Regions from separate parts of the Pseudomonas deceptionensis genome, predicted to be linked through region 3. Evidence: predicted binding sites of a transcription regulator. Region 3 holds the regulator's gene; each other region holds the start of a gene.

Region 1 (7,916 bases), 3.8 Mb from region 3:
CTTGAGCGTCGAGACGTCCAGGTTGCGGTAGTGGAAGTAGCTTTCGAGGGTTTTCATGTGGGTGTAAAGGAAGCGTCGGTCCTGGCAGATGCTGTTTCCGCAGATCGGCGACTTGCCTTTGGGTACCCACTGCTCAAGGAACGCAATGGTCTGCGCCTCGGCCTCGGCCATGGTGGTCGTGCTGTCCTTGACCCGCTGGGTCAGGCCGCTGCCGCCGTGGGTACGGGTATTCCACTCATCCATGCGGGCCAGCACTGCATCGCTATGATGGATGGCAATGACCGGGCCTTCAGCCAGGGTGTTGAGGTTGCTGTCGGTGACGATGGTCGCCATTTCGATAATGACGTCGTTATCAGGATCCAGACCGGTCATTTCCAGGTCGATCCAGATCAGGTTCTGCGCGTTGTTCATAAAGGGCTCCTGGGCTTAGTCGCGCAGTTTAGCTTAGGCATACGGCCCACGTGCTAAACTCGCCAGCGTTTAACCCCCTTATCGTTTTATCAACACGGAACACCCATGGCCAAACGCCAGCTCAATCGTCGTCAGAATTGGCGCATCGAAAAGATCCAGGGCGAGCGCGCTGCCCGCGCCGCCAAACGTGAATCCAGTGCCGTCGAAGCGCTTGAAGGCGGCGATTTAGGCCCCGAGCAACTCGGCCTGGTGATCGCGCACTTTGGTGTGCAGGTCGAAGTCGAAGCCCAGGAAGGTGAGCTCAAAGGCCAGATGTTCCGCTGCCACCTGCGCGCAAACCTGCCCGCACTGGTGACCGGCGACACGGTCGTATGGCGCGCCGGCAACCAGGGTATCGGCGTTATCGTCGCCCAGTTGCCGCGTAAAACCGAATTGTGCCGCCCGGACAGCCGTGGTCAGCTCAAGCCGGTTGCCGCCAACGTCGACATGATCGTGATTGTGTTCGCGCCCATGCCCGAGCCTCACGCCAACCTGATCGACCGTTATCTGGTAGCCGCCGAGCACGCCGGGATTCGCCCGCTGCTGCTGCTCAACAAGGCTGACCTGATCGACGATCAAAACTCACCGGCGCTCAATGCGTTGCTGGGGGTTTATCGCCAGTTGGGCTACCCGGTACTCGAAGTGTCGGCCCACCACGGCGATGGAATGCAACAGTTGCAAGCGCAACTGGACGGCCATATCAGCGTGTTTGTGGGGCAGTCGGGCGTGGGCAAATCGTCCCTGGTCAACAGCTTGCTGCCAGAGGTCAACCTGCGGGTCGGGCCGTTGTCCGAGGTTTCGGGCCAGGGCACGCACACCACCACCACCGCGCGGTTGTTCCACTTCCCGGGCGGCGGCGAATTGATCGACTCCCCGGGTATCCGCGAGTTCGGCCTGGGCCACGTGAGCCGTGCCGATGTAGAGGCGGGCTTTATCGAGTTCAACGACTTGATCGGCACCTGCCGCTTCCGCGACTGCAAGCACGACCGCGAGCCGGGCTGTGCATTGCTGATGGCCCTGGAAGATGGCCGCGTGCAGCAACAGCGCATGAACAGCTATCGCTCGATCATTGCCAGCTTGCCTGAGTCGAGCTACTAAACCGCAAAACGATGTAGCCGCTGGCGCTGGCTGCGATCGAGCCCGAAGGGGTCGCGCTTATCAAGAGCGAAGGCCCTTCGGGCCTTATCGCAGCCTGCGCCAGCGGCTACAAAGCTACGGTGCCTTGTCGTCAAACAAGTTCAGCTTCTGGCGTTCTTCATGCATCGGCATCGGCTGTTTATCGGCTGGCAGCTTGATCGGATCGACTGGCTCTTTGGGCAGTTGCTCTGCCTTGACCGGCTCCCCGCCCTGCTCGCCTTCGATCGCTTGCTGGGCCTTTTTGGTCAGTACCACGATGTCGATGCGACGGTTGACCGGGTTGTAAGGGTTGGCCTTGTCGAACAACACCGATGAGGCATACCCCACCACCCGCGCCACCTGATTTTCCGGATAACTGCCCGCCACCAGCGCACGTCGAGCCGCATTGGCACGGTTTGCCGACAACTCCCAGTTGCCATAGTCGCCGCCTCCTGCATAGGGCATGGCATCCGTGTGGCCGCTGATGCTGACTTTATTCGGCACGGCTTTGATGGTGTCCGCCATGGCCAGCAAAATATCTTCGAAGTAAGGCTTGAGCCGCGCACTGCCAACATCAAACATCGGGCGATTTTCGGCGTCCATGATCTGGATCCGCAACCCGTCGGGGGTGATCTCAAACAACAGCTGGTCTTTGAATTTGCGCAATTGCGGGTTTTCTTCGACCTTGTTCTGCAACTCCTGAAGCAGCAATTCGAGGCGCTCTTTCTCGACTTGCTCGGCCATGTTTTCAACCTGCTCCGCATCGACCTTGACCTTGTCCGGTTGAGGCTGCAGTTTTTCTTCGGGGTTGAGGGTGTTGTCCGGCGCCAACGCGGGCGTGCCGCCCAGGTCGATGATGTAGGGCGTGCCGCTTTCGGTAAAACCGATCGGGTCTTTGAAGTAACCGCCAATGGCGATTTTTTGCTCTGGCGTGGCGGCCGTCATCAGCCACATCACCAGGAAGAACGCCATCATCGCCGTGGCGAAGTCAGCAAAGGCAATTTTCCAGGCACCACCGTGGTGGCCTGCGGCGTAGCGCTTGACGCGCTTGATGATTATTGGCTGGTTGTTTTCCATAAATCAGCGACCGCGAACCACTTGTTCCAGCTCGGAAAAACTTGGCCGATGCTTGGGGTACAAGACTTTGCGACCAAACTCGACCGCCAGCGACGGCGGCATCCCTGAAGCCGAGGCCACCAACGAGGCCTTGATTGATTCGTACACATTGATCTCTTCCTTGGCATCGTGGGCCAGGGACGTCGCCAACGGGCCGAAGAAACCATAGGCCGCCAAAATACCGAAGAAGGTGCCCACCAATGCGGCGCCGACGTGCATGCCGATGGCCGCCTGATCGCCTTCACCCAGCGAGGCCATGGTCACCACAATACCCAGTACCGCCGCCACAATACCGAAGCCGGGCATGCCGTCGGCAATACCGTTCACGGCGTGGGAGGGATGCTCCAGCTCTTCCTTGAGGCTGAGCAGCTCCATGTCGAACAGCCCTTCAAGCTCGTGGGGGGCCATGTTGCCCGACGACATGATGCGCAGGTAATCGCAGATAAACGCCGTCATGCGCTCATCTTTAAGGACGGTCGGGTACTTGGCGAAGATCGGACTCGCGGCCGCATCTTCAATATCGCCTTCGATGGCCATCATGCCTTCGCGGCGACTTTTATTGAGAATCTCGTAAACCAGGCCCAGCACTTCCAGGTAGAAAGCGTGGGAGAACCGCGAGCCGAACATGCCGAGTGATTTTTTGATCACGTGCATGGTCATGTAACCGGGGTTGGCCTGCAGGAACGCGCCAAAGGCCGCACCGCCGATGATCAAAACCTCGAACGGCTGAATCAGCGCCCCGATTTTTCCGTGTGAAAGCACGTACCCGCCGAGCACGCTCGCGAACACGACGATGATGCCGATAATTTTAGCCATAGATAAAAGGTACTTATTGAGTCGGGTTCAGGGTCAATTCCAGCGGCGCTAAAACTCTTCTTCTCCTTATCGGCGAATCTGCGCCAGACTATAGCCGGTAAAGCCGAAAAGCCATTCGACCCATTACGGGCGTGTAAACAATCGATGATGACCGCGTTCCCATCATGACCAACGAAGCCAGCGCACCGACATCAACGCCCACCACCCTGGATGCCTGGGTCAAACTCCTGGACGCTGTGGATCTGCCGATCCCGCAACAAAGCCACGCGCGGGTAAGCAAAACGATCAGCGACAGTCGCCGCTCATTGCGCGAGATTGCCGAGGTCATGCAGGACAGCCCGGCGCTGGCGCTGCGGCTGATTCGCGAAGCCAACCAGCAAGTCCAGAGCAGCTTGAGCGAGCCTGCCGAAAGCCTTGAGCTGGCCATTAACCGCCTGGGCCTTGCCCGCACGCAAGGGTTGCTCGAACGCGTACCCGCCCTGGCGATGGAAGACATCCCGCTGGCATACCGGCAAATTCAGCTCATCAGCCAGCACGCGGCCCAACAAGCCATTGGCCTGTTCGGCAACCGCCTGGCGCGGCTCTGGCAAGAAATTTACTGGAGCAGCTTGCTGTTCCTTTCGCCCCTCTGGGCTCTGGCCCTCACCCATCCGCAACTGCTTGAAGCGTGGGAACGCCGCGTCGTTGTACAGGGCGAGTGCGCCAACAAGGTCGAGCTCGCGCTGTTCGGTGTGCCGCTGTTCGATATCTGTCGCACCCTGGCCGAACTGTGGCGCCTGCCTGCGTGGGTGATGCAGGGTTACACGGTGCTCACTGACGAACGCCGCACCCTGGTCAGGGTGTTGCACATCGCCCGTGACACCGATCATCCGCTGCGCCAGCAACAGCTTCTTGACGCTGACCCGGCACTGCGCCGCTGGCTCAATCAACCGGCCAACAGCGTGTTGCTGGCCAACGGCCTGGCGCTGTCGGCCCAGCAGGCCTGGGACACACCCCACAATCTGCGCTGGCAGTACATCACCAGCCTGTACCTGCAATTGCCGCTGGATGAAGTGCAGCAGCAGGTGCACCAACAGGCCGTGAGCAGCGGGCGCTACCATTCGATGCCGGACCTCTGGCACCCGGCCGAGTCGTTGATCTGGCCGTGGGACATGCGCCGCACCCACAGCAGTTCGCTGGTCGCACCACCGCCCTCGGCACAGGCGCTGGCACTGTGGCGCAAACACTGCGGGCAACTGCTGGCGCAACCGAGTGCGTTCACCAACCCGATGCACCTGACCACCTGCGCCCGCGAGGCATTGCTGGCGTGCGGCATGCGCCGGGTGATGCTGCTGATGGCCGATAAAACCTCGACCACCCTGAGCGTGAACCAGATAGCAGGGCTGGCGAAGACCGCCTTCGACCTGAGCGTCGACGTCGCCGAAAGCACCGCGTTGCAACGCCTGATGACGCAACCGGCACAAGTGCGCCTGACACCCGAAAACAACACCGTCATATCCGCAGTTTTGCCCCACAGCCTGCGCAGCCTGTTCCCTGGCGAGCATCTGCTGCTACGCTCGCTGAGCAACAATGGCCGCGTGGTCATGCTGATACTGGCGGACCAGGGCGGCGGGCCATTTTCGGAAACCAGCGTGCAGGCATTCGGCAAAACTGCGCAATGCATCGAGAAAGCCCTCAATAGCTTTAGTACTCGCGGGCGCTAATCGCTACAATTCCCCCCTTTTTGCTCTGGAGGCTTCACATGCTTGGCTTCTCTGGCTTGCCATTAGTGATTGAGCCCAGCGACCTGTTCGCCCGGCTCAACGCCCCTGAACTGATCCTGGTCGACTTGACCAGCGTTGCGCGCTACGAAGCCGGGCATATTCCGGGCGCACGTTTCGTCGACCCGAAACGCACACAACTGGGCCTGCCGCCGGCACCCGGACTGCTGCCGTCCCAGGCTTCGCTCCAGGAGCTGTTCGGTGAGCTGGGGCACAACCCCGATGCGGTCTACGTGGTGTATGACGACGAAGGCGGCGGCTGGGCCGGGCGGTTTATCTGGCTGCTGGATGTGATCGGGCACAAGGCCTGCCACTATCTGGACGGCGGCATTCACGCCTGGATAGGCGAAGGCTATGACCTGAGCCAGGAAGTACCCCCTGCGGCCGGTGGCCCGGTCGCGCTGACCTTGCACGACGAGCCCACCGCCACCCGCGAGTACCTGCAAAGCCGTTTGGGTGCTGCCGATCTCGCGATCTGGGATGCGCGTAGCGAGGCCGAGTACACAGGCGAGAAAGTGCTGGCGGCCAAGGGCGGGCATATCCCCGGCGCGAAGAATTTTGAATGGACCGCCGGCATGGATAAAACTCGCAGCCTGCGCATCCGCACCGACATGGCCCAGATCCTCAAGGATCTGGGCATCACACCAGACAAAGAAGTGATTACCCACTGCCAGACCCACCATCGTTCTGGCTTTACTTATCTCGTTGCCAAAGCGCTCGGTTATCCGCGCGTCAAAGGCTACGCCGGCTCTTGGGGCGAATGGGGCAACCACCCCGATACGCCTGTCGAGCTGCCTGTAAAAAATTAAGGACCTTGAATGAAAAAGCGTTTGTTCCTCCTCAGTCAGTACCTGTTGCCGCATCACCTGCTGTCACGCCTGGCCGGCTGCATTGCCGAGTGCCGCGTGCGCTGGTTCAAGAATGCGTTCACCACCTGGTTCGCCAAGCGTTATCAAGTGGACATGTCCCAGGCACTGGTTGAAGACGTTACCGCCTACGAGCACTTCAACGCCTTCTTCACCCGCGCACTGAAAGACGGCGCCCGCCCGCTGGATCAAACCCCGGGCGCGGTGCTGAGCCCTGCCGATGGCGCAGTCAGCCAGTTGGGCCCGATTGAGCACGGTCGCGTGCTCCAGGCCAAAGGCCACAGCTACAGCGTGCTGGAGCTGGTGGGTGGCGATCCTGACGTGGCAGCGCAATTCATGGGCGGCGAATTCGCCACCATCTACCTGTCGCCGAAGGATTATCACCGTGTGCACATGCCGCTGGCTGGCACCCTGCGCGAGATGATCTACGTACCGGGCCGCCTGTTCTCGGTCAACCAGACCACCGCCGAAAACGTGCCGGAGCTGTTTGCGCGCAACGAGCGTGCCGTGTGCATTTTTGATACCGAGCGCGGCCCGATGGCCGTGGTATTGGTAGGTGCCATGATCGTGGCGTCGATTGAGACTGTGTTTGCCGGTCTGGTGACGCCGCCGAAGCGCGAGCTGAAAACCTTCCGTTACGACGAAGCCGCACGTGCGCCGATCCATCTGGAAAAAGGTGCCGAGTTGGGTCGCTTCAAACTGGGGTCGACTGCAATCGTGCTGTTCGGTGCCGATCAAGTGAAGTGGGCTGAAAGCCTGACGGCAGGAACGCCGGTGATGATGGGTCAAGGCATTGGTGCACCGGCTCACGCCGAACAAGCACCAGAGTAAAAAGTACGTGTGGGAGCGAGCCTGCTCGCGATGCAATCAACCCGGTACACATGACGGGTTGAGGTGATGCCATCGCGAGCAGGCTCGCTCCCACCGTTTATTTACAGGGCCTTGCGGTCACGCTGGCCCAGCAGGTACAGCACGCCATCCAGGCCCAACGTCGAAATGGCATGTTTGGCCGACTTTTTAACCAGCGGCTTGGCACGGAACGCCACACCCAGCCCGGCAATCGCCAGCATCGGCAAGTCGTTGGCACCATCACCGACCGCAATGGTCTGCTCCAGGCTCAAACCTTCCTTCTGTGCCAGTTCACGCAGCAAGTCCGCCTTGCGCTGTGCGTCAACAATCGGCTCAACCGCAACGCCAGTCACCTTGCCGTCCACCACTTCCAGCTCGTTGGCGAATACATAGTCGATGCCCAGCTTCGCTTGCACCTGCTTGGCAAAGTACGTGAAGCCGCCCGACAGGATGGCGGTCTTGTAGCCCAGCCGCTTGAGTTCAGCGAACAGCACTTCGGCGCCTTCGGTCAGGCGCAGCGAGGCACCGATGGCATCCAGCACGCCCACATCCAGACCTTTGAGCAGAGCCATGCGTTCCTTGAAACTGGCCTTGAAGTCCAGCTCACCGGCCATGGCGCGCTCGGTGATTGCAGCCACCTGATCACCCACACCCGCAGCCTTGGCCAACTCGTCGATCACTTCGGCCTCGATCAGGGTCGAGTCCATGTCGAACACCGCCAGACGGCGATTGCGACGGAACAGGGTGTCTTCCTGAAGCGCGATATCCACACCCAGCTCTTGGGCCAGGTTGAAGAAATCGGCACGTAGCGCCTCAATATCCGCAGGCTCACCGCACACACGCAGTTCGATGCAGCTTTTGCTCAACTGAGTCGGGGCGTCCAGCGGCACACGGCCGGACAGACGATCTGTCTGCTCGATGTTCAATCCGTGCTGGCTGATGA
Region 2 (7,916 bases), 370 kb from region 3:
GACCGCTGCCAGGTTGACGCCGCTGCCGATGGTCTTGCTGCCGGTGCCCAGCTTGCTCGCCGAATAGATATCCGCAAACTCTGCGCGCGAGGCTTTAAAGCCTGTGGTCGCAGCGTTGGCGATGTTGTTGCCGGTCACATCGAGCTGCTTGTTCGCCGCATAGAGGCCGCTAAGGCCGATATTGAATGACATGTTTCTCTCCTTGAGGCGTATGAGTCGGCTTAGAGGCCAATGGTCTGGACTTTGGACATACCAATGCTGCCCAGGCCTGCGAGGTTGAGCATGATCTCGCCACCGGTCTTGCTCAGCGTCACGCTGTTGACCGTGGCGGGCAGATAGGTGGTGAGCGCTGTGGTGCCAGTGTCGTTTTTGCTCGACGCGGTGAAGGTGTACGAGCCCTTGTCCAGCAGCACGCCGTCGTCGTCTTTACCGTCCCAGGTAAAGTCCGCGTTACCGGCTTTCTGGCTGCCCATCTCGAGGGTGCGGACCACTTCACCGTCCGCATCGGTGATGGTGATGACGGGCTTGGAGTCGGCGTCCTTTACCACCACGGTGCCGTTGAATGGCTTGCCGCTGGCGGGGTCCACATAGGCTTCATTGGTTTGCACGATTACCGAACGACCCACCAGCGACGACGCCTGCAACGCCTGCGAGGACTGAAGGCCACCCGACAGTGAGTTGACCGTATCGTTGAGGGTGGTGATGCCTTCCAGGCTGCTGAACTGCGCCAGCTGGGCGACGAATGCGGTGTTGTCTTGCGGGTCCAGCGGGTTCTGGTTTTTCAGCTGGGTGACCAGCAGTTGCAGGAATGAATCCTTGCCCAGCGCCGAGCTGCCGGTCACGCCCTTGGTTGCCGCACCCACGCTGGTGTCGGTGGTCTTGACCTGGGCGGAGTTGGCAAGCACCTGGTTGAGGGTCAAGCCGCTGGTGGTATCGGTCACACTCATTTGTGTCGCCCCTTATCACTGACCGAGGGTCAGAACCTTCTGCATCATGGTTTTGGCGGTGTTCATCAGCTCGGCGTTGGTCTGGAACGAACGACTGGCGGAAATCATATCGGCCATTTCTTCGACCACGTTGACGTTGGGGTAGTACACATACCCCTTGGCGTCGGCAGAAGGATGGTTTGGCTCGTAACGGGCCTGGAGCTCGCTTTGGTCTTCGACCACGCCCAGCACCTGCACGCCTTGACCGGCGCCGTCCTGGTCCTGGAACAGCGAATCGCCGGTGCTGCTTTGCGCACCCTGAAACATGGTGGCAAACACCGGGTGACGGGCGCGGTAGGTCTGGTCGATGCTCGACGACACGGTGTCGGCGTTGGCGATGTTGCTGGCGACGGTGTTCAGGCGCGTGGTCTGAGCGCTCATGCCACTACCGGCAATATTGAAAACACTGGATAGAGACATGAATTACTCCCCGCGCAGGGCCGACATCAGCCCTTTGAATTTGCTGTTGAGCAGGGTGAAGCTGGCCTGGAAGTTGACCGCATTCTCTGCGTAGTTCGATTGTTCCAGCTGGGCGTCCACGGTGTTCTGGTCGATCGACGGCTGCATCGGCGTGCGGTACAGCAGCGACTCGTCGCCACTGCTCTGGCCCTGGGCTTCGATATGGCGGGTGTTGGTCTTGTTCAGCGCAAACGTGCCGTTCTGATTTTTGTCGTTCTGCGCAGCGAGCACAGAAGCAAAATCCAGATCCCGGGCCTTGTAGTTCGGGGTATCGGCGTTGGCGATGTTGTTGGCCAGTACTTCAGCGCGCTGGGCGCGAAAGCCCAGTGCCTGTTCATGGATACCAAGCGCTTTATCGAAGCTGATGCTCATGTCGAAAAACCTTTGTGGGCTGACCTGAGGACGTGATTCAGGTTTTACATGACATGAACAGAGCAAACCCCGTGCCAGTTGGCACAGAGCCGTATTTCAAGGCTTTGGGAAGGGCATGGGAGGCGGCAATGCCAGAAAAGCGGCAACGGTTGACCGCTGACTGCCGCTTTTCTGCCGCTTTTTATCGGACAACGCAAAACCGGCGGGAGCGAGCCTGCTCGAGAAGGTCGTTCGCGAACAGGCTCGCTCCCACGAAGGTTACTTGGCCTGGTAGATGATGCCCGGGCTGCACTGGACCATCTGGTAGTGATCCGGCAAGCCGTTGAGCGCCTCGGAGGCACCCAAAAACAAATACCCGCCCGGTTTCAAGGTGCTGTGGATACGCAGCAAAATGTCTTTCTTCACTTCTGCCGAGAAGTAGATCAACACGTTGCGGCAGAACACGATGTCGAATTTGCCAAACCCTGCGTAACTGTCCAGCAGATTGAAGGAGCGGAACTCGACCCGATTTTTGATCGGCGTCTTGAGCACCCAGCGCCCCGGCCCCTTGGGGTCGAAATAGCGCTGCAAGCGTTCTGGCGAAAGGCCCCGGCCAATCGCAAGGTTGTCGTACTCGCCGGTTTTGCAGGTATTGAGCATCTGGGCCGACAGGTCGGTGGCAAAAATCTGCACCCCCGCTTTCAACTGCCCAAGGTTGCTGCGCTCAAACTCGTCAATGGCCATCGACAACGAGTACGGCTCCTGCCCCGAAGAACAGGCCGCCGACCAGATGCGCAAACGCTGACCCGCACTGGCCTTGATTTGCTCGGGCAGCACCTTGTTCTTCAATACTTCAAAGGGGTAGGTGTCGCGAAACCACAGGGTTTCGTTGGTGGTCATGGCATCGACCACCAGTTCGCGCAGCCCGCTGCGCGGCTGGCTCTGGATACGCTGAATCAGCTCGCCCAAGGACTTGATCCCTTGCTGCTCCATCAGCTTGTTGAGCCGGCTGGAGACGAGGTACTGCTTGTTTTCACCCAGCAAAATGCCACAGGCTTTTTCCAGGAAAACCCGGAACTGTTCAAAATCCAAATTAGCCGTCGACAAATGTCCTGCCTCTTAAATCGTTTTGACCGCCAGGGGTTGGCCCTGACTGTGGTCTGCTGCTTTGATCCGGTCAACTACCCGGGATGCCAGGTCATCAGGCCGGAATTTGGCCAAAAAGTCATCGGCACCGACCTTTTTGACCATCGCCTGGTTGAATACCCCGGACAACGAAGTATGCAGAATGATGTGCAGATTTTGCATCCGTGGGTCGTTACGGATTTCAGCGGTCAGGGTGTAGCCGTCCATTTCCGGCATCTCGATGTCCGAGATCATCATCAGAAACTCTTCAGACGGGTTCTTGCCCTCCTCCACCAGCTTGCGCAGGTAATCCAGCGCCTGACGGCCGTCGTTCAACGACACCACTTCAACGCCCACGCTTTGCAGGCAACGGGCAACCTGTTTGCGCGCCACCGACGAATCGTCGACGGTCAGCACCCGCAATGACAGTGCCTTGCTTCGGGTTTCGACATCCACCACGCCATGGCTGATGGTTTCAGGTGATGGCGACACTTCCGCCAGCACCTTTTCAACATCGATGATTTCGACCAGTTGGTCGTCCATCCGGGTCACGGCCGTCAGGTAATGGTCGTGGCCGGTCCCCTTGGGTGGCGGATGAATATCTTCCCAGTTCATGTTGACGATACGTTCGACCGAGCGCACCAGAAAGCCCTGGGTCTTGGTGTTGTACTCCGTGATGATCACAAACGGGTTGCTCTGATCTTTCAAGGCCCCCGCCCCCGTGGCCATCGCCAGGTCAAGAATCGGGATGGTCGCGCCGCGAATGCTCGCCACACCGCACACCACAGGATGGGACTTGGGGATCATGGTCAGTTTCGGGCATTGCAGCACTTCCCTGACCTTGAACACATTGATCCCGTAAAGCTGTGGCCCATCCAGGCGAAACAACAACAGCTCCAGGCGGTTTTGCCCGACCAGTTGAGTGCGCTGGTTAACCGCATCCATCACCCCAGCCATACTCAGCTCCTCTTAAAACTTTAAGTTTCGACACGCATTACCCGGTAAACGGCACGGGGCTTGCTTTTTTATCGGCCATGAATGCAAAAACGACAAATTCCTGCCACCGGCTTTTTCGCCAGACCTTGCGCCGCTGCTGCCTGAGCATCCTGGCGGTCGGCGGCCTGACGGGCCTGAGCACCTATAGCCATGCTGACGCGTTTACATCGCCTGACCAGCTTATCGGCGTGACCCAGGGCTTTCTTGAATTCACCGTCGAAGACTACCTGGCCACCAGCCAGACCGAGGGGCGATATCAGATCCAGGTCAACAATCTGGACCCGCGCCTGCGCCTGGCCCATTGCGACAAGGAATTGACAGCCACCCTCGAAAGCCCGGCACAACCCATGGGCCGGGTCATCGTTCGCATCCGTTGCGAAGGGCTCTCACCGTGGACCATCTTCGTTCCGGCCCAGGTCAAACTGTTCCGCAATGTCGTCACCGTGACCCATCCGCTCAAGCGCGGCATGGTGATCGACTACCCCGATGTCAGCCTGCGCGAGCGGGATATCAGCCTGATCAACCAGGGGTACTTGACCGCGACCGAACTGGCCGTCGGGCAAAAACTGCTGCGCCCCATGGTGACCGATCAAGTGCTGACACTCACACATCTGGAGCAGGCGGCTGCCGTGCGCAAGGGCGACCATGTGGTTATCAGCGCCCGCAGCGGCACATTAAGTGTCAAAATGCCCGGCGAAGCGCTGTCAGACGGCGGCCTTAGCGAGCAGATCCGGGTGAAAAACCTGAATTCCAAGCGCGTGATCCGTGCGCGAGTGACTGCACCCGGGCAAGTTGAAGTGGCACTGTAGGAAAGTTGGCATCAGTCTCACGACTTTCCTACACTGTGGTTTGACGCAGATCAGTACAGTTCTGTGTGAAGCTATGATTAATCGAGCCTAAAGTTTTTCCGGGTATGGCCGAAAACATGGCAAGCGTCCAAATACCCCGAGGTTTTCCGTAATGGTCATCGACTTCAGTCGTCTCAACAGCGCACCGCCCTTGACCGGCAGTACGCGCAGTCAGGAAGCAGGCAGCGCCACGCAAGCGGCCCCTGCAAAAACCCCTGAGCAAACCGTCGCCAGCGCTCCGAGCGGGGAATCTGTACACCTCAGCCAAGAGGCTCAGCAGTTGCAGAAAATCAGCGACTCGTTGCGTGACCAACCCGCGGTCGACAAAAACCGTGTGGCCGAGCTCAAACAGGCCATTGCCGATGGCAGCTACAAAGTCGACAGCAACCGGGTCGCCGGCAAACTGCTTAACATGGAAGCCCAGCGCTAGGCCCCACGGCCGGTGCAGGCTTATGGACGCTTAACTCCCAGAGCCGACTATGCACGACGAAAATTTACTGCAACTGATCAATGATGACCTCGCCCCCGCCGAGCAACTGCTCGGCCTGTTGCAGGACGAGTCCATCGCCCTTAAAGGCCGCGACATGCAAGTGCTGGAGAACATCCTGGCACGCAAGCATTCGTTGATCATTCTGCTTGAGCAACATGGCCGCAAACGCAGCGAGATTCTGGCAGGCCTCGGCCTGACCACCAACCGCAGCGGCCTAGAAAGCCTTGCCAGCCATTCAAGCGTGGGCGCTCAGCTGCTCAGCCAAAGCGATGTGCTGAACCAGTTGCTGGCCCGGTGCCAGGCCGCCAACCTGCTCAACGGCCAATCGATCCAGACCCAACAGTCGATCACGGCCAACCAGCTGCGTATTCTTCACGGCGGCGAAGCCCCGTCGCTGTATGACGCACGCGGTACCACCTCGATGCTCAACAGGCACCGCGCTTACAGCCAGGCCTGACCCTGAGAGATCACACTGTCTAGCGATACACACAACATGATGGCAGAATGCCTCTTTTGCGTGTTGCAGTATTTTGTCCGGAGATTGATCAAACGTGTTCGACGCCCCAGATGCTCCGCAGCCGCCAAAGGTACTTACCACGCCAATGGAAATTGCCTCCAACTTGCGGATGCTGCAAGAGAGCCATGACCCGCTGATCATCACTTTCCAGGACCGCACCCAGCGCTTCCAGAGCTATGTGGTTGATGTGAACCGTGAGAACAACACCCTGGCCCTGGACGAAATGATCCCCCGTGGAGGTGAGCGTTTTCTGGAGGCCGGAATACCGTTTCGGGTTGAGGGTTTCCACGAAGGCGTGCGCATCGCCTGGGAATGCACCACGCAATTGAGCATCGACGACACCCATGACCATCGCTGCTATCGCGGCGCGTTACCCCGCGAAGTGGTTTATCACCAGCGCCGGAGCGCGTTTCGCGCGGCCCTGAAACTGTCGCATCTGATTGATGTGCAAGTGGCCGGAGAAAAGCTCAAGACGCCGGTCAAGGGCAAGTTGCTGGACGTGTCCGCCACTGGCTGCAAGTTGCGTTTTGAAGGGGATATCGGCGAAAACCTGCAACTGGGCCAGGTGTATGAGCGCTTCAGCGCCGCCCTGCCCTTCGGCCAGATGACCACCCCCGTCGAATTGCGTTATCTGCATTTTGAAGAGCGCCTCAACATCACCTTCGCCGGTCTGCGCTTTCACAACATCAGCGGTAGCGTGCAGCGCCAGGTCGAACGCTTTGTGTATCAACTGCAGCGCGAGGCGCGCCAGTTCGACAAGGACGACGATTACTGAAAGTCAAAAGTCCCTTCTCCCGGGGGGAGAAGGGACTAAAAGTAAAAGCATCTCCCTCAGGGCGCGGGCTGGGGTGGGTCTTGCGGCTCGGTTTCAGGCGCAGGTTCAATGTTATCCACCATCTGATCCTGCACCACCTGCTCATCCACCCTTGGGTCAAGGGCGGCCACCAGCGGTGAGCTGGACATGCTGTCAGGCATGGCCACGTGATGCAGCGGCGCATCGTCGACCTGGTGCAGATTGGTCACCGCATTCGGGCGAATCCGCCAGACCAGGATCAAACCGGCCACGCTGAAAAACGCGTAGAGCATCTGGCTCCCGAAGAATTTCATCAACACCCCGGTCACTAGCGGCCCGATGCTGGCGCCAATGCCATAGGTCACCAGCAACATGGCGGTCAGCGACACCCGGCGCTCACCCTCGATATGGTCATTGGCAAACGCCACGGCCAGCGGGTAGATGCAAAATTGAACCAGCGCGCTGAGGCAGCCTGCGGCAAACAGCACCTCCATCGGTACCGAGGGCAAGATCGCCAGCGGCAAGGAAACCACCGCCAGAATAAAGGCGAAGATCCTGATCAGTAGCGGCCGATCATAACGGTCGGACAACCAGCCCAGCGGCCATTGCGCCACCAGACCGGCAAAAATACAGCTACCCATGTACAGACCGACCAGTTCGGTCGACAGGCCTTGTTGCGACGCATAGAGCGGCGCCAGACCGTAGAACGAACCCACCAGCAAGCCCGCCCCCATCACCGCGATCAACGACTGCGGCACCCGCTTGATGAAGAATTTGGGGTCCATCGGCGCGGGATGAAGGGGCGCCGGGTGAATACGCCGGGTCATGGCCACGGGGACCAGGCACAGGGCAAAACACAACGCCACGACCATCAGCAACTCGAGCCCCAGGGCGGGATGGATCGCCAGGATCAATTGCCCGAGCACCAGCCCCAAGTAGGACGCAATCATGTACAGGCTGAACACCACGCCACGCTGCTTGGCATCCGCCTGCTCGTTGAGCCAGCTTTCGATGACCATGTACTGGCACATCATGCCCAGGCCGACAATCACCCGCAGCAGCAGCCACATGGGCAGCCAGTCGGTCAGGCCGTGACACAGCACCGCCGCACCGACGATGCCCGCACAGGTAGCGTACGCACGGATATGCCCGACCCGGGCAATCAGCCGGTGGCCGATCTTGCCGCCCAGCACCAGGCCAAAGTAGTTGGCCGCCATCAAGGCGCCGATCCACAAGCCGTCGACATTGTCGGCCGCCAGGCGCAGCGCCAGATAAGTACTCAAGAGGCCGGAGCCGATCAACATCATCAGCGAGGCAAAGTACAACGCTCGAAAAGACTTCCAGATTTGGT
Region 3 (7,916 bases):
GGTTTTGGTCGAGAACCCCGGCGCAAAGATCAGGTTGTAGCAATCGTTCTCGCTCAGGCGGTCGGCGGCGTCCTTGTCCATCAAGCCTTTTTTCACGGCGAGGGAACGCAGGAAATTGGCGTCCATGCCTTTGCCGTCATCAGAGATGGACAGCAGGATGTGATCGCCTTCCTGCTCGGCGGACAAGATCACCCGGCCACAGCTCGGCTTGCCGGCGGCGGCGCGTTCTTCCGGAGTTTCGCACCCGTGGTCGACGGCGTTGCGCACCAAGTGGACAAGCGGATCGGCCAGGGCCTCGACGAGGTTTTTATCCAGGTCGGTCTCTTCGCCCACCAGCTCCAGGCTGATTTCTTTTTTCAGCTGACGCGCCAGATCCCGTACCAGACGCGGGAAGCGCCCGAATACTTTTTTGATCGGCTGCATGCGGGTCTTCATCACCGCGGTTTGCAGGTCGGCGGTGACCACGTCGAGGTTGGACAGGGCCTTGGCCATATCTTCGTCATGACTGTTCAGGCCCAGGCGCACCAGACGGTTACGCACCAGCACCAGCTCGCCGACCATGTTCATGATGTCGTCAAGCCGGGCGGTGTCTACCCGCACAGTGGTTTCAGCCTCGGAGGCGACCGGCTTTTCCGAAGGAGCAGAAGCGGCCCGGGGCGCAGCCGCACGCACCGCAGCCGGTTTGGCCGCTGCCGGAGCCGGAGCCGGTGCAGCCACTACCGCTGCACTGTCGGCACTGAACTTGCCCTTGCCATGCAGCTCATCGAGCAGGGCTTCAAATTCGTGGTCGCTGATCAGCGCGGGATCACCGACAGCTTCAGCGGCCGTGGCCTGGGGTTCAACAGGCGCCGCTGCTTCCAGCGCGCCAGCATTGAAAGAGCCCTTGCCATGCAACTGGTCAAGCAAGGCTTCGAATTCGTCGTCGGTGATGTCGTTACTGACCTCGGCCGGTACAGCGGGCTCCTTTTCGGGCGTGGCGGCAACCACCGCAGCATCCGCCGAAAACTGGCCCTTGCCGTGCAACTGGTCGAGCAGCAACTCAAACTCGGCATCGCTGATTTCGTCGCTGGCCGTAACCTCCCCCGGTGTCACCGGATCAGGCTCGGCCGCAGCCGCCTTGACCGCATCGAGCGAGTCGAGCAACTGTTCGAACTCGCTGTCGGTGATATCGGTTACCGGGGCTGCTGCCACTGGCACAGGCGCAACGGCCACTTGGGCAGAGGCAGGCTCCGCCAGGCGTGCCAGCGCCGCCAGCAGCTCAGGCGTTGCCGCCGTGATCGGGCAGCGCTCGCGCACTTCGCTGAACATGCCGTTGACCGCATCGAGGGCCTCAAGCACCACATCCATCAGCTCCGCGTCGACGCCGCGTTCACCCTTGCGCAGGATGTCGAAGACGTTTTCGGCGATGTGACAGCACTCCACCAACTCATGGAGCTGCAGGAAGCCGGCGCCCCCTTTTACAGTGTGAAAACCGCGAAAAATTGCATTGAGCAGATCCGCATCATCCGGTCGGCTTTCCAGCTCGACCAGCTGTTCGGACAGCAGCTCTAGAATCTCGCCGGCTTCAACCAGGAAATCCTGAAGGATTTCTTCATCGGCGCCGAAGCTCATGTACGTGCTCCTTGAAATAGGGCTTCGACGCCAGGCAACAGCGCCCGCACGTCCATGAAGTCCTAAAAACCTAAACTGGACAGCAAATCGTCTACATCATCCTGACCGGATACGACGTCATTACGTGTATCGGCATGAATCTGCGGACCTTCACCCTTGGTCTGGCTTTTTTGCGATTTATTTTCGGCACGCATCGCATCACGGTCGTGTTCGATCCCTGCAAAGCGATCCACCTGGCTGGCCATCAACACCAACTTGAGCAGATTGCTTTCGACTTCGGTCACCAATTGCGTTACCCGCTTGATCACCTGACCGGTGAGGTCCTGGTAATCCTGGGCCAGCAAGATGTCAGTGAGGTTTGCAGACACGGTGTTGTTCTGCGTTTCGCTACGCGTCAAAAAACTGTCGACTCGACGCGCCAGCTCGCGAAATTCCTCGGCACCGACTTCACGACGCATGAAGCGCCCCCAGTCCGTGCTCAGGGCTTTGGCTTCCTGAGCCATTCCGTTGACCAGCGGCGTGCTGTGCTCCACCAGGTCCATGGTGCGGTTGGCGGCGGCTTCCGTCAGCTTCACAACATAGGCCAAACGTTCGGTGGCATCCGTGATCTGCGACACTTCTTCTGCTTGCGGCATGCTCGGGTCAATATGGAAATTGACAATCGCACTGTGCAGTTCACGGGTCAGCTTGCCGACTTCGCGGTACAACCCGCGATCACGGGTCTGGTTGAGTTCGTGAATCAGCTGCACTGCATCGCCAAACTGGCCTCTTTCAAGGCTTTCGACCAATTCGTGAGCATGTTTTTTCAGGGTCGATTCAAAATCGCCCTGCGTAGCTTCTTGATGCTCCATAGCGCCCCCAAGGCAACCGATCAACCGATGCGATCAAAGATCTTTTCGATTTTGTCTTTGAGTGCAATAGCGGTGAACGGCTTGACCACATAACCGTTAACACCGGCCTGGGCCGCTTCGATAATCTGCTCGCGCTTGGCTTCAGCCGTCACCATCAGTACCGGCAAATGCTTGAGTTTTTCGTCTGCACGCACGTGACGCAACAGCTCGATACCGGTCATGCCCGGCATGTTCCAGTCAGTCACCAAAAAGTCGATATGCCCCAGATTGAGGATCGGCAGCGCCGTAGTGCCGTCATCCGCCTCGACCGTGTTGGTGAAACCAAGGTCACGCAACAGGTTTTTAATGATCCGCCGCATCGTTGAAAAATCATCAACGATGAGGATTTTCATGTTCTTGTCCAATTCGACCTCCAAGCAGTCTTAAACGCGCCCAGCACCTGAGCACGCCATTCAATCAAGTTCGGTAAATATTCAAAACCGCGAACCCTGTAGCCGCTGCCGAAGGCTGCGACGGGTTGCGCAGAAACCCCGCCTTTGAACAGGCAACGAAGGTTATGCGGCCCTTATCGCAGCCGGCGCCGGCGGCTACAGAAGGTGGTTAGTGCGCTCGCCACTGACTCAGGCGTGCGCGCAATCGTGCGGCGCACTGGCTGTGCAGCTGGCTGACCCGGGATTCACTGACCCCCAGCACTTCACCGATTTCCTTGAGGTTCAGCTCCTCGTCGTAGTACAGCGCCAACACCAGCCGCTCACGCTCGGGCAGGTGCGCAATCGCATCGGCCAGGGCGGCCTGGAAGCGTTCGTCTTCCAGGTCCCGCGAAGGCTCCGGGTGAGCACTTGCGCCATCCTCATGCAGCCCTTCGTGTTCGCCGTCCTGCAACAGATCGTCAAAACTGAACAGGCGGCTGCCCAGGGTGTCATTCAAAATGGCGTAATAATCATCAAGGCTTAACTGGAGTTCGGCCGCAACTTCGTGATCTTTAGCGTCACTACCGGTTTTTGCTTCAATTACCCGAATTGCATCGCTGACCATGCGTGTATTGCGGTGAACCGAACGCGGAGCCCAGTCGCCCTTACGCACCTCATCAAGCATCGCGCCACGGATACGAATGCCGGCATAGGTCTCGAAACTCGCCCCCTTACTCGCGTCGTATTTGCCCGACACTTCGAGCAGGCCGATCATCCCGGCCTGGATCAAGTCATCCACCTGCACACTGGCCGGCAAACGCGCCAGCAGGTGATACGCAATGCGTTTGACCAAGGGGGCATAACGCTCGATCAGCTCGTACTGGCTGTCACGCGATGCCTTGCTGTACATGCGATAGCCACTGGCTGTCATTAAAAGCGCCCCCCTGCTTGCTGCACCAGACGCTCGACAAAGAACTCCAGGTGCCCCCGGGGGTTTGCAGGCAGTGGCCAGGTGTCCACCTTCTGGGCGATGGCCTTGAAGGCCAGCGAGCATTTGGAGCGCGGGAACGCTTCATAGACGGCGCGCTGCTTCTGTACAGCCTTGCGTACGCATTCGTCGTAGGGGACGGCGCCCACGTACTGCAGGGCCACGTCCAGAAAACGGTCGGTGACCTTGGTCAGCTTGGCGAACAAGTTGCGACCTTCCTGCGGGCTTTGGGCCATGTTGGCGAGCACGCGAAAACGGTTCATCCCGTAATCGCGGTTCAGCAGCTTGATCAGCGCGTAGGCATCGGTGATCGAGGTCGGTTCGTCGCACACCACCAGCAGCACTTCCTGGGCGGCGCGCACAAAGCTGACCACTGACTCGCCGATCCCGGCGGCGGTGTCGATCACCAGCACGTCCAGGTTATCGCCCAGGTCGCTGAACGCCTGAATCAAGCCGGCATGTTGCGCCGGGCTCAGGTGCACCATGCTCTGGGTGCCCGAGGCCGCCGGCACGATACGAATCCCGCCTGGGCCCTGGAGCAATACGTCGCGCAGCTCGCAACGCCCCTCGACCACATCGGCCAGGGTGAATTTCGGGGTCAGGCCCAGCAGGACGTCTACATTCGCCAACCCGAGATCCGCGTCCATCAACAAGACGCGCCTGCCCAACTCGGCCAATGCGATAGACAAGTTGACTGAAACGTTAGTTTTACCGACGCCACCCTTGCCGCCGGTCACTGCGATCACCTGTACGGGATGCATGCTGCCCATGATCTTTCTTTACCTTGTCTTACTTAGACGCGGCTACATACGTTGGCTGCGCGTTCCCCACCGGAACAAAATCTTCAGACCATCTGATGTAGGTACATTGCAACGTAATCGTGACTACCTCAGCCAACCCGCTTGGGAGGGCTGTGATAGATATCAGCGAACATATCGGCCATGGCTTCTTCGCTGGGTTCTTCCTGCATTTGCACACTCACTGCACGGCTCACCAACTGGTGGCGCCGCGGCAGGTGGAGATCGTCCGGGATACGCGGGCCGTCCGTCAGGTAAGCCACCGGCAACGCGTTACTGATCGCCAGGCTCAATACCTCCCCCAGGCTCGCCGTTTCATCCAGCTTGGTCAGGATGCAACCGGCCAGCCCGCAACGCTTGTAACTGAGGTAGGCCGCCGTCAGAACCTGTTTCTGACTGGTGGTGGCCAATACCAGATAATTGCGCGCCTTGATCCCGCGCCCGGCCAGGCTTTCAAGCTGCAGGCGCAACGCCGGGTCGCTGGCTTGCAGGCCGGCGGTATCCACCAGCACCACACGCTTGCGCACCAGCGGTTCGAGGGTCTGGCCCAACGACTGGCCCGGGGCCACGTGGGTCACCGGCACATTGAGAATCCGGCCCAGGGTTTTGAGTTGCTCCTGGGCACCAATGCGAAAGCTGTCCATGCTCACCAACGCGATATTCTGCGCACCGTACTTGAGCACATAACGCGCCGCCAGCTTGGCCAGCGTGGTGGTTTTACCCATCCCCGCAGGCCCGACCATCGCGATCACGCCACCCTCTTCCAGCGGCTCCAGCTCAGGCGTGGCAATCATCCGCGCCAGGTGCGCCAGCAACATCCGCCAGGCCTGGCGCGGCTCTTCAATACCCGCCACTTGCGCCAGCAAATCGCGCGACAGCGGGCCGGACAGACCAATACGCTGCAAGCGGCGCCACAGATTGGCCTGCGCCGGCTTGGCATCCTGCAACTGACTCCAGGCCAGCGAGCCTAGTTGAACTTCAAGCAACTCGCGCAGGCCATTGAGTTCAGAGCGCATATTGTCAAAAGCGCGCTGATCAATCGACGGCGCGACCACCGGCGCAGGGCGCGGTGGTTCTTCCAGCGTCGGCTCGATCAACGGCTCGGCAGCGGTCAGCGGCAAACCGGCAAACAACTGACGGTTATCACCCGCCTCGCCTTCCCCGCGCAGGCTCAGCTCGGCCTGGGCCGAGACGATCCGCGACTGGGTCTTGCGCAGTTCTTCTTCAAGCTCAATGTTCGGCACACGAGGTGCCAGCGCGGACAGCTTGTAATCCAGGGCCGCGGTCAACTCAACGCCCCCGGCAATCCGGCGGTTGCCAATAATGGCGGCGTCAGCCCCCAGTTCATCACGAATCAGCTTCATGGCCTGACGCATATCGGCGGCGAAAAATCGCTTCACTTGCATAAACCAAACCCTCAGCCGTTAGGGCCTACTGTCGCAACGATCGTGACCTGCTTGTTGTCAGGGATTTCCTGGTACGCCAGTACATGCAGGTTGGGCACCGCCAAACGGCCAAAACGCGACAGCATCGCGCGTACCGGGCCTGCCACCAACAAGATAACCGGGTTGCCTTGCATCTCCTGACGCTGAGCAGCGTCGATCAACGAGCGCTGGAGCTTCTCTGCCATGCTTGGCTCCAGCAAAACGCCCTCTTCCTGGCCTTGTCCGGCCTTCTGCAAACTATTGAGCAATATTTGTTCCAACCTTGGCTCCAAGGTGATCACAGGCAGCTCAGACTCAACGCCTACAATGCTTTGCACAATGGCGCGGGACAGCCCGACGCGTACAGCGGCAACCAAAGCGGCAGTATCTTGACTCTTATGGGCATTGTTCGCGACAGCTTCGGCAATGCTGCGGATATCACGCACCGGCACCTGCTCGGCCAGCAGGGCCTGCAACACCTTGAGCAACTGCGACAGGCTCAACACGCCCGGCACCAACTCCTCGGCCAACTTGGGCGAGGACTTGGCCAGCAACTGCATCAACTGCTGAACTTCTTCATGGCCGATCAGTTCATGGGAGTGCTTGTACAAAATCTGGTTCAAGTGGGTCGCTACCACGGTGCTGGCGTCCACTACGGTATAGCCCAGCGATTGCGCCTGGCTGCGCTGGCTGACCTCAATCCACACCGCTTCCAGACCAAAGGCCGGGTCTTTGGTGGTGATGCCGTTCAGCGTGCCGAACACTTGCCCGGGGTTGATTGCCATTTCGCGATCCGGGTAGATCTCGGCCTCGGCCAGAATCACGCCCATCAAGGTCAGGCGATAGGCGCTGGGAGCCAGGTCGAGGTTGTCGCGGATATGCACGGTTGGCATCAGAAAGCCCAAGTCCTGGGACAGTTTTTTACGCACACCCTTGATCCGCGCCAGCAATTGGCCGCCCTGGTTGCGGTCCACCAGCGGGATCAGCCGGTAACCGACCTCCAGCCCGATCATGTCGATGGGGGTAACGTCATCCCAGCCAAGCTCTTTGGTCTCTTGGGCGCGGGCCGGGGACGGCAGCAGCTCCTGTTGGCGCTGCACTTCTTGCAGGGCCTGGACCTTGACCACGTTGTGTTTTTTCCACATCAGGTACGCCACACCCCCTGCCACTGCAGCCATGCTCAGGAAGGAGAAGTGAGGCATGCCCGGCACAATCCCCATTACGGCCATCAACCCCGCGGCTACCGCCAGCGCCTTGGGCGAGGCGAACATCTGGCGATTGATCTGCTTGCCCATGTCTTCGGAGCCCGAAGCACGGGTCACCATGATCGCGGCAGCGGTGGACAGCAGCAGTGATGGCAACTGCGCCACCAAACCGTCACCGATGGTCAGCAAGGCGTAGACCTTGCCGGCTTCGCTGAACGTCATGCCGTGCTGAAAGATACCCACTGCCATGCCACCGATCAGGTTGATAAACAGAATCAACAGACCGGCGATGGCGTCACCGCGCACGAACTTGCTGGCACCGTCCATCGAGCCGTAGAACTCGGCTTCCTGGGCGACTTCCTGGCGGCGCATCTTGGCCTGGTTCTGGTCGATCAGGCCGGCGTTGAGGTCGGCGTCGATAGCCATTTGTTTACCGGGCATGGCGTCGAGGGTGAAACGTGCGCTGACCTCGGAAATACGACCGGCACCTTTGGTCACAACCACGAAGTTGATGATCATCAAAATCGCGAACACCACGATACCGACCACGTAGTTGCCGCCGATCACCACCTCGCCGAAGGCCTGAATCACCTTGCCGGCCGCCCCGTGCCCTTCTTGACCGTGGAGCAT

Evidence for each region. The regulator FliA, encoded in region 3, starts transcription of late flagellar genes. The targets are predictions, from matches to a motif close to CTAAAGTTTNNNNNNNNNNNGCCGNTAA.
Region 1: the regulator FliA is predicted to act here: its motif matches at 3,565-3,592, upstream of motA (flagellar motor stator protein MotA).
Region 2: the regulator FliA is predicted to act here: its motif matches at 4,814-4,841, upstream of flgM (flagellar biosynthesis anti-sigma factor FlgM).

Annotation. Positions count from the first base shown of each region.
Region 1 is NZ_FNUD01000002.1:457,268-465,183, forward strand. It holds gene orn (oligoribonuclease) at 1-411, opposite strand, end outside; gene rsgA (small ribosomal subunit biogenesis GTPase RsgA) at 517-1,548, shown strand; gene motB (flagellar motor protein MotB) at 1,663-2,643, opposite strand; gene motA (flagellar motor stator protein MotA) at 2,647-3,498, opposite strand; gene BLW11_RS01965 (HDOD domain-containing protein) at 3,663-5,201, shown strand; gene BLW11_RS01970 (rhodanese-like domain-containing protein) at 5,240-6,067, shown strand; gene asd (archaetidylserine decarboxylase) at 6,077-6,955, shown strand; gene serB (phosphoserine phosphatase SerB) at 7,057-7,916, opposite strand, start outside.
Region 2 is NZ_FNUD01000002.1:4,624,671-4,632,586, forward strand. It holds gene flgE (flagellar hook protein FlgE) at 1-192, opposite strand, end outside; gene flgD (flagellar hook assembly protein FlgD) at 222-947, opposite strand; gene flgC (flagellar basal body rod protein FlgC) at 963-1,406, opposite strand; gene flgB (flagellar basal body rod protein FlgB) at 1,410-1,817, opposite strand; gene cheR (protein-glutamate O-methyltransferase CheR) at 2,076-2,903, opposite strand; gene BLW11_RS21400 (chemotaxis protein CheV) at 2,916-3,878, opposite strand; gene flgA (flagellar basal body P-ring formation chaperone FlgA) at 3,956-4,726, shown strand; gene flgM (flagellar biosynthesis anti-sigma factor FlgM) at 4,878-5,195, shown strand; gene BLW11_RS21415 (flagella synthesis protein FlgN) at 5,245-5,712, shown strand; gene BLW11_RS21420 (flagellar brake protein) at 5,807-6,547, shown strand; gene BLW11_RS21425 (MFS transporter) at 6,604-7,916, opposite strand, start outside.
Region 3 is NZ_FNUD01000002.1:4,250,033-4,257,948, forward strand. It holds gene BLW11_RS19645 (chemotaxis protein CheA) at 1-1,611, opposite strand, end outside; gene BLW11_RS19650 (protein phosphatase CheZ) at 1,674-2,462, opposite strand; gene BLW11_RS19655 (chemotaxis response regulator CheY) at 2,483-2,854, opposite strand; gene fliA (RNA polymerase sigma factor FliA) at 3,063-3,803, opposite strand; gene fleN (flagellar synthesis regulator FleN) at 3,803-4,630, opposite strand; gene flhF (flagellar biosynthesis GTPase FlhF) at 4,750-6,063, opposite strand; gene flhA (flagellar biosynthesis protein FlhA) at 6,075-7,916, opposite strand, start outside.